Regions from separate parts of the Syntrophomonas sp. UBA5494 genome, predicted to be linked through region 1. Evidence: riboswitches for the same ligand, from Rfam matches in the RefSeq annotation. Region 1 holds a riboswitch; the other holds the start of a gene.

Evidence for each region. A riboswitch is a leader RNA that binds a small molecule or an ion and turns the genes downstream of it on or off. The one in region 1 is predicted to bind cyclic di-AMP.
Region 2: it holds a riboswitch for cyclic di-AMP, as region 1 does, so the genes downstream of both, B3W37_RS02970 (ABC transporter substrate-binding protein) here and kamA (lysine 2,3-aminomutase) in region 1, are expected to answer to the same signal.

The regions. Positions count from the first base shown of each region.
Region 1 is NZ_DIPG01000081.1:4,786-9,608, reverse strand. It holds partial or broken gene B3W37_RS08980 (putative beta-lysine N-acetyltransferase) at 1-298, opposite strand, end outside; gene kamA (lysine 2,3-aminomutase) at 310-1,575, opposite strand; cyclic di-AMP (ydaO/yuaA leader) riboswitch at 1,675-1,820, opposite strand; gene B3W37_RS08970 (DUF3298 and DUF4163 domain-containing protein) at 2,105-2,779, shown strand; gene B3W37_RS08965 (MerR family transcriptional regulator) at 3,068-3,817, opposite strand; gene B3W37_RS08960 (M28 family peptidase) at 3,864-4,823, opposite strand, start outside.
Region 2 is NZ_DIPG01000030.1:9,515-14,337, reverse strand. It holds gene B3W37_RS02980 (ABC transporter permease) at 1-821, opposite strand, end outside; gene B3W37_RS02975 (ATP-binding cassette domain-containing protein) at 827-1,753, opposite strand; gene B3W37_RS02970 (ABC transporter substrate-binding protein) at 1,756-2,817, opposite strand; cyclic di-AMP (ydaO/yuaA leader) riboswitch at 2,952-3,097, opposite strand; gene B3W37_RS02965 (hypothetical protein) at 3,383-3,457, opposite strand; gene B3W37_RS02960 (hypothetical protein) at 3,454-3,639, opposite strand; gene B3W37_RS02955 (endonuclease MutS2) at 3,804-4,823, opposite strand, start outside.

The DNA.
Region 1 (4,823 bases):
CCTTACCTCTAAAGTAACCGGGAACATATGCTTCTAACCTCATTCCGGCAATTGTAAAGGCAGTATGATATTGGGCTTTTGATTTGAGCCATATCTTGTCGAGGGCATTTTCGGAAGCCTTTTTGTCCAGGGTTTTCACCATCTCAACCGCAGCACTGTCGCGGCTTAGATGAAATTCATAAACGGTTATCCTTTTATTATATGGCGATATCAGAATATGACAATTGAAATCATGAGTCTTTATATCTTCCCAACGATCTAAATACAGACTTTCATTATTTGTTGTGCTAAGTGACATGAGCTTATCCTTTAGGAGCTTTTATTGCGAGCATGACGCCGGTTGCCTTCCGGGATCAGACTGACAACCTGGTTATTCTGGTCAAGCAGCTTTTGCACGCCGACTGGTTCATTTTTCACATGGCGATCTTCACATAATTTACAGGTGGGAGAACAACAGCCATCAGGGTTTTGAGGTTCCTTATAGACAGATATGACACCTTCATAATTACGCAAAACCGTTTTGGTATTGGTCATTGATAGCTGATAGTTAGGCCTAACCGGAATTTTCCCTCCTCCTCCCGGTGCGTCCACGACGAAAGAAGGTACTGCAAATCCAGAAGTATGTCCAATTAAAGATTCCATAATTTCTATCCCTTTAGCCACAGGAGTGCGAAAATGTTCAATTCCACGGGATAAATCACATTGGTAAAGATAATAGGGACGAACCCGGTTTTTTACCAGAAGATGTGACAACTTCTTTATAATTATCGGGCAGTCGTTGACTCCTTTTAATAAAACGGTCTGATTGCCCAGCGGAATACCAGCATCGGCCAGCTTGGCCAGGGCTTCTGTGGCTTCAGGAGTAAACTCATGCGGATGATTAAAATGAGTGTTGATCCATATGGGATGATATTTTTTGAGCATTTTCACCAGATCATCAGTGATACGTTGCGGCATAACCACCGGTGTGCGGGTTCCGATGCGAATTACCTGTACATGCGGAATTTCCCTTACCTTACGTATGATTCGTTCCAAACGGCTGGTAGACAGTATAAAGGGATCTCCTCCGGACAACAGTACATCCCGTATTTCCGGATGAGCTTTAATATACTCAATACCCAGAATAATATTTTGATCGACTATGGAACTGTTGCTATCTCCTACCTTGCGTTTGCGGGTACAATGGCGACAGTACATGGAACACTCGTTAGTTACTATTAAGAGCACTCGATCGGGGTAGCGGTGAGTCAAGCCAGGGACAGGTGAGTCAGCGTCTTCATGTAAGGGGTCATCCATATCGCAGTTACTCATAATAAGCTCCTGTTTACTAGGGATAGACTGCATGCGAATGGGACACCTGGGGTCATTCTTGTTAATCAAAGATGCATAATAAGGTGTAATGGCCATAGGGAAAATATCGCTGGCCATTTTTATATCCATTAGCTTTTCAGCGGGCAAAATTAAATTTTTAGCCAGCATATCGGTTGATTGAATACGGTTTTTCATTTGCCATCTCCAATCTGACCAATCTTCTCTGGATTGAATAGATAAAATTTGAGTTTTCAAAATCCTTATACCTCCTCTTATTACTCACAGATCGATTTTAAGGAAGAATAAAAAGGTAATATAAAAACAAAGTTGGCCGGAATCAATCCGGCCAACGATATATTGCCCAATTCTTCCCTTGCACGCCTACGAGGTTAGCTGACGGGTTCGGGCTAAGGGTAGCCCTACCATTTGATATGTTCTCATCTCAAACAGATTAACCCCAATTATTGGTTCCCCCGCTCTTCTCTCAGAAGATTCGGCGATTTTGAAGTAGTTTAATACGCTAAGCTATTAAATTATAGATATATTGTATATTATTATTACTTTTTTTGTAAAACGGCAAGCTGGACTGTGTAGGGAATTATTATGGAGTATCTTTGAGTTATAGCTTTATAAGGAGTTCGCAAGCTTTCATCTCCCCAATATTTGCCATTTAGAGGGTGCCAGGGAGTTTAAAAAGGAGGGGGATGTCAAGAGAACCATTTCACGGCGGTTATCGTTTACAGATAGTCACCAAATGTAACATCAGCCAATAACTTATCATGAGGTGATAATAGTGAAAAAATCGATACCTTTTAACACTATGGTACTTACGGAAGAGATGAAATACGAAGGTGTCACTGTCTTAAACTATCGAATTGAATATCCTGAGTTTGTTGCAGATAACTACCCAAAGAGCATTAAAACTGTAAACCAGTTCTACAAAAGCAACGCCCTGGCACTGCAAAACAATTTCCGTACCAAGCTTTACCAAATGGCAGTTGACCAGTATCTGGATGATATCAATAACGGATTCCCGGTGCGAGTGTTCGAGGCCCTACAGACCTTCGCATTAACTTATAACCAAGCTTGCATTATCAGTTCATATTTCGACAATTACCAGTACACCGGCGGAGCCCACGGTTTAACAAATAGGACTTCTCAAACCTGGAATCTAAGAACCGGGCGAATCTTAAAACTCAGGGAATTGTATAAGTGTTCCGCTAATTATAAAACGTATATTAAGAATAAAATCATTGAGCAAATAAAGGAAAACCCCGACATCTATTTTGAAAATTATGAAGAGCTGGTAGATCAGACCTTCAATGTAAATAGCTTTTACGTCACCCCGTCAGGAGTGGTAGTCTATTTTCAGCAATACGATATTGCCCCCTATGCCAGTGGTATCAGGGAGTTTTTATTGCCCTACAACAAATGCATAATGGATCCCCTCAAAAAGTGCAAAAAATAGCACCTAACCAGGGGGACGGTTCGAGACCACTGAAAAAGTAGGTAAAAAGATATTAAGAGCAAGGATTGATTGGGATTGCCGCGCTACGCTCGCAATGACACTAGAAAGCTTTCCTTGCACCCTGCGGGTACTACTGGTGTTCGCTGTCGCTCACTATTAAGGTTGCGAGCGTAGCGCGGCAATCTCTACACTCTAACCGAAAGTTTTACCAACGGTCACTAGTATAATTTACACATACTCTAACGGAATTTTTGGTATTTTTTCAGTGGTCTCGAACCGTCCCCCTAGTTACCCCTGGTTATTCCCATCATGATTTGCTTCGATGAAATCCATTATCCTCTTGGCTCTATCATAGTGTCCATCTAGATACTCCAGGAAAAGATCGGTCACATAGAAAAAATCGGTATCATTATCAGGTAGAGATAAAAGCAAAGAAGGCTTTTCAGTAAGGTTTTCCTCATCGCCAAAGACCCGCAGTAGAGAACTGATGGTATACCCGCAGTTTCTAAGCAGCCGAATCACTCTGATTTTTTCCATGTCCCATGCGGAAAAGAGCAATTGGTTTCGGTCGTTCCGGACGACAGAGAACAAGCCGTTGCGCTCCCAGTTCCGTAAGGTATCCAGAGAAACGCCGATATCGTCAGCAGCCCGCCGTCTGCCAGTCACTGCCAGCTGATTCTTATCGCCGGTCTTTTGTTCAAACCATTTATCCAGTATGCTCAGAGCTTCAGTGGCCCGGGCTTTTTCATGTTCCACTCGATCCATGTACTCGCGGGCTAGTAAAAGTGCGCCGGCAATGTTTTTTGAGGCAAACTCCCTGACCATCGTCTGTACTATCTGGCCTGGCAGGGGATAAGGCCCAGGCAGGGCCGTCCTGGCTAGTTTCATCTGCTGGAGGTGTTCATCCGTAAAGACACGGTAGTTGTTGTCCCGGCGCTGGGCAGGGGCTATGAAGCCCCATTTCTCATAAAGACGAACGGTATTGGGATGAACACCTGAAAGCTCTGCTATTTGTTTGGTGGAGTAGGTCTTAGCCAAGAAGGTCCCACCGCTTTCATTAATCACATTTTTATGGGTCACATGATCAGCTTCCGGTCAGCAGGTTCAGCCGGTCTATTAGTTCACGTAGACTCAGGGCTACTCCAGCCAGGATATTTGTATCCACTCCATCAATGGTATCCTGATCGGTGTGGGCCACGGTCGTCAAGATCTCCTGGATCGCTTCAGTGGTCAATGCCACAGCCGGCACTCCGTTCATGGCAAGTGTCATATGGTCACCGGAATACCAGGGATCAACCGGCAGATATTTGTTTTGATCCCTAAAAGTGCTATTTAAGATCTGTTGTATCTCCTCGCTGGCATGGAAATGGCAGAAGCTGGTCCGGCTGCCCCGGGCACCTGCCCCATCGGAATTGACCACCATGAGGATCTCTCCCAATCGATCCCGGTTGTCCTCCAGGTAACGCATTCCCCCAGGGTAGGAATAATAGTCTTCACCGTTGATCACCAGCAATTCTATACTGTATTTGCCGGCATAATCCCGCAATTGATCGGCCAGGGCCAGCAAAAGGCAGATGCCTCCGGCGTTGTCGATTGCTCCCGGAGTATCCTTTTTAGTGTCGATGTGGGCACAGAAGACTATGCGTTCACTGGTTTTGCCTTTTACGGTCCCGATGATGTTATGAGCTTGCGAGGGAATGCGCCGTGATTCCATACTAAGAAAGATTTCATCCCCCAATTGTGCCTTTATCCGATCCCCTGCTGCTTCGTCTACATAACACGAGGGTATCAGAAAATCTCCGTCTTCGATCAAGGGAAACGGGCACAATGCCCTGGTCGCATTAGGGTTGCAGCCAGTTACGGCAATTATAGCTAAAGGGTTTTTTTCTTCCAACAAAGCGATGATCTGCTGGTGGTGTTCCGGGTTGTAGAATACGAAATTCTTGGGGGCCAGTTGTTCTTTGCATAATTCGCCGTGTAAAACCAGGATATGATCAGCAGCGTCAGTGTTGGCTAATTCGTCTATGGTTGAAGCCATCTTAAA
Region 2 (4,823 bases), on a different contig from region 1:
GTGGCCTGTGATATACGGTCGATCACAATAGCCAGGACCACAATGGCCCATCCGGCTTCAAAGCCTTTTCCTGCCGCAACGCGATTAGTGGCCTTGAGCACTTCTTCGCCCAGACCGCCGGCTCCTATCATACTTGCGATGACCACCATGGATAGGGCCAGCATAGTGGTCTGATTGATCCCCGCCATTATACTGGGCATGGCCAGGGGCAGGCGCACCTCTTTGAGCATTTGCCATGGCGAGGCGCCAAACACCAGGGCGGCTTCCTGTATGTCATTGGACACTTGGCGAATGCCCAGGTTGGTAAGCCTCACAACCGGAGGCAAAGCATAGATCACCGTGGCGAAGACCGCAGGTACTTTGCCCAACCCGAACAACATCAGAGCTGGAATAAGATAGACCAGGCTGGGCATAGTCTGCATGGCATCCAGCACCGGGGTTATTAAGCCGTTGAAGCGTTCAGAGCTTGACATGGCAATGCCCACGGGGATGCCGACCAGCAATGAAATCGATACCGCCACCACAACAATGCCCAGTGTCTCCATAGCCACTTCCCACAGCCCGAACATGCCGATGCTAAAAATGAGTACTCCGGGCAAGAGAGTTTTGTAGAAGCTTCTGGTGAGGCGCCAGGAGATCGCTGTGACTATTATAATCCACCCCCACCAGGGGACCCATTTCAGAATGTGTTCGATTTCAAGCAGCATGCTCAACACCAGGGCGGATACAGCGTCAAAGAAAGGTCCCCAGGATTTCACCATCCATTTTACCGAACTGTCAATGTAGGGTGCTAAATTATATCGCCATGATTCAGGAAACATTGTTTTCACCTCCCAGTGGGTACAGGCACGGGAACCGCTGCCACACCGGACCGGGGCTGCTTGACGGCGCGTTTATGCCTGGGAAACACCTGATTGCTGCTGCCCGGCAGAAGCGAATTGGCATCTTGAACAAAACGCTCCACGTATTCGTCAGCGGGATTGCTCATCACTTCCGCCGGAGTGCCTTGCTGCAAAAATTCCCCGTTCCTCATCACCGCCATGGTGTCCCCCAGGCGAACGGCTTCGCTCAGGTCATGGGTCACGAACACGATGGTGCGGTTGAGCTGCTTTTGCAGATTGATAAGAGTATCCTGCATCTCCCGTCGGATTAAGGGGTCCAGGCCGCTGAAAGGCTCATCCATCAAGAGCAGACCGCTGTCTTGAACCAGCGCCCTGGCGATGCCGACCCTCTGCCGCATACCGCCCGAAAGCTGCGCCGGATAATAATCTTCCCAACCGGTAAGCCCCACCTGTGCGATGGCCTGCCTGGCCAGATCTTCTCTTTCACGGGGTGCTACCCCGCACAATTTCAAACCAAAAGCCACATTGTCAAGGACATTGCGATGAGGCAGCAAACCATAATGCTGAAACACCATAGCCGTTTCATGGCGGCGAAAATCGATGAGCTCTTTCTTGTCCAACTGTAAGACATTGCGGCCATTGACCTTGATTTCCCCCCGGGTGGGTTCTACCAGGCGGGGAATGCAGCGGATCAGGGTGGATTTACCGCTGCCCGACAGTCCCATGATGACAAAAACCTCACCCTGCTTCACTTTAAATGATATATTGCGTACTGCTGCCACAGCACCGTTATTTTGCAGCTGCTCAACGGCCTGTGCATCTTCCAGGTCAAGATCCGCGGCCTGTTTGCCGAACACTTTCCATAAATTATTTACTTCCAGAAGGGTATTATGATCGTAGTTTTTTATCATGGCTACTTCACCTCTTTTAGGGCTTGTTCCACCTTCTGGGCAGCTTCCTCGGTAACCCAGCTCTTCCACCGCTCCGGGTACTTTTTCAAGAAATAGATGGCGGCCTCATCGGCTTCGGTGTCGTTTTCCTGCATATAGCCAAGGAAATCGTTGTTTTCAGCCAGTGTGGTCTGGTATTTGGAAACCAGTTCCACCACTTCGGGAGCCCTGTCTTTGAGGCTGGAGTGAACCCCCTTTAATACTTGCGCTGCCGGGAAGGCACAGCCGATATTATTGGGATCATTGTATACTTCCGCATTATATTCAGGCTCTTCCAGCATGGTCATATCCAACAGGCCCATTACCCAGGTAGGTTCCCAGTAATAGCCCACCCAGGGCTGACCCTTTTCATAGGCGGTCAGCATGGAAGTGGCCAGGGCGGTATCGGAACCGGTGCTGAAAAGGTTAAATGTCTTATCTAATCCGTAGGTCTTGAATTTGGTTGCATTGGTTTGAGTTACTGCCCATCCGGGAGGACTGGTGTGGAATCGCCCTTTAGTCGGCACTTCAGCGTCTTTGAAGAGATGCCAGTAACGGGGCAGATCAGAGACCGATTTTAAATCGGGCGCTACTGCCTTAATGCCACGCTCAGGGTCGCCTTTTATCATATAGGTGGGCACATACCAACCCTGGGGAGCGTCAGGGAAATTTTGCCCCAGATCCAACACTGCTCCGCTGGAAACCGCTTCATTCCAGGGCTCTTCGTAATTGTCTTTCCAAATCTCCATGGTTATATCAATGTCACCTTTGCTCATACCCTGCAACAAAGGCAGGGTCTCGCCAAAGGTATACTGCGGTTCGGGATAGCCATAACCATGCTGCAGGATAAAGCCCACGATGCGGTTGTGCACTTTAACGCTATCCCATGATACGTCGGCCAATACCAGTTTTTCCTTTTGACCTCCAGCGCCGGTGTTGCTGCCGCTTCCGCCACAACCCACTGCGAATAATCCAAATGCAAACAATAGTGATAACAGCAAAAGTCTGACTGTAATCTGGCCTGAAAAAGATTTAATTGTGTTCATGGATACCTCCTACCGGCCTGAAGCCACGGCAAGCGGAAGAGAGCTCAAGAAAGGAGAAATATACATATGAAGCATAATCGAAAAGGAAAAGTAGGATGATAAAGGGCAGCTGCAGGGGGCAGCATGCTTAACATCTGAATTCCCAATCTGCCTACGAGGTTAGCTGACGGGCTCGGGCCTGGGTTAGCCCTATTCCACAACCGATATAGGGTTAATGAAAACTCGCCCCATAAAATGGTTCCCCCGTGTCTCGACTCCGAGGCTTCGGCCTATTTTAGTCTTTAATTTCGATGACTTATAAATCAGCGGATGATGCTTTCTTGGCACCACCAAGCGGACGCGATTACTTCGTCAGATCATCACTCCTTTCAGAATATAGGACTTTACATACAAATATGAAACCAAGTCCCCTACAGTAAAAGCTGTGCTACTGCAGTGCCATTGATATGGTGAGAAAATCGACTGTATCAAGTTTAAATGATAAATGTGGCAGAAATGAAGCAAAACTGAGACGCAAGCTTCGCCGCCCGGGCTAAAAAGCCGATAATCAGGGATCTGTAGGCCATCAAAATATTTTGGCCAGCATTTCCGCGGAGATGTCCATACCGGTGACCTGCATACCCATAAGGGCCAAATCTATAGCATAAATCCCGGTGCCGCAGCCCAGGTCGAGAACAGTTTCCCCGAGATGCGATCCATGGACTTTAAAACCATCTCTCTTTCCAAATCGTGAACAGTACTGCCGACTTCATCTGTATACCACTTGTCGTACTCGGCGGCGATTGCATCAAATATCTCGGCTATTCTAAATGCCCTCCCCAATTTGTCATACTATTAATTGTAGCCTAAGGAAGCGAAGCATGTGGACGTTCTTTTACTTCCTTCCACGCTTCAAATGACCGGCAGGCCAATATAGGGAATAATCTTGACAGGCAAGAAGCTTCTAGCGCCGTCATAATCGTCTTCGCTTTCCGGGCGGATGATATTCATTTTTCATTGTCTCCTTCTTTAGTAATTGCCACATTTCCCTCCACATGCCGTTTTCCCATGAGGTGTCTGGCTTTGCGGTTGGCCACGCTGTCAAATATGATGGAGAAATCATAGTCTTCCGGATAAAGCTCACTGGCGGGCACAAAGAGCTTAATGCGCTTGTGATTGACCAGCCTTTTTTGGCCTTTCACCTGTACGCCGATTTCCCCCTTTTCATTGGAACGAGCGTAAACGATACCGATTTCCTTGCGCGGATAGACAAACACGCTGTCTCCAATGTTGAATTTATCGCGGTGAGACTGTATTTCAGGCTCCGGCTCCTCTTGTTTGACGATCCTGGGCGGTGTGGCGGCGGCCCGGTTGGGGGTTGAGTTGTTCTGCTGCGCCGCTGACCGATGCTCATCGGTTTTGCTGCCGTAGGCGGCCTGGTGGGCGCGTTGCAGCATTTGCCGGGGCATCCCCAGTCTTTCCGCAATATGCAGCGCGCAGCTTTCACCGGCTTCCCCGATTTCAAGCTGATAGAGCGGCATCAGGCTTTCCTTGTCAAAGGTCATGCGGGCGTTTACCAACCCGGGCTTCATGCTCGCATATTCTTTTATCTCCGGGTAGTGGGTGGTAACCACAAACAGGCATCCTTTGGCGCCGAGCTCATCCAAGATCGCAATGGCCAGCCCCATGCCTTCGGTGGGATCAGTCCCGGAGCCAAGTTCGTCCAGCAAGACCAGGGATTCTTGATCGGCCTGCTTTAAAATAGCGATGATGTTCCTCATATGCGAGGAAAAGGTGGACAGGTTTTCGGCTATGCTCTGCCCGTCGCCAATGTCGCACAAGACCAGATTGTTCAGGCAAAAGTCGCTGACTTCATCGGCGGGGACGTGCAGCCCGCTCTGCGCCATCAGAGAGAGCAGCCCCACTGTCTTAAGAGCTACGGTTTTGCCGCCGGTGTTGGGCCCGGTAATGACCACTCCCTTATTATCCCCGCCGGCCTCAAAGTTCAAGGGCACTGCGGAATCCCG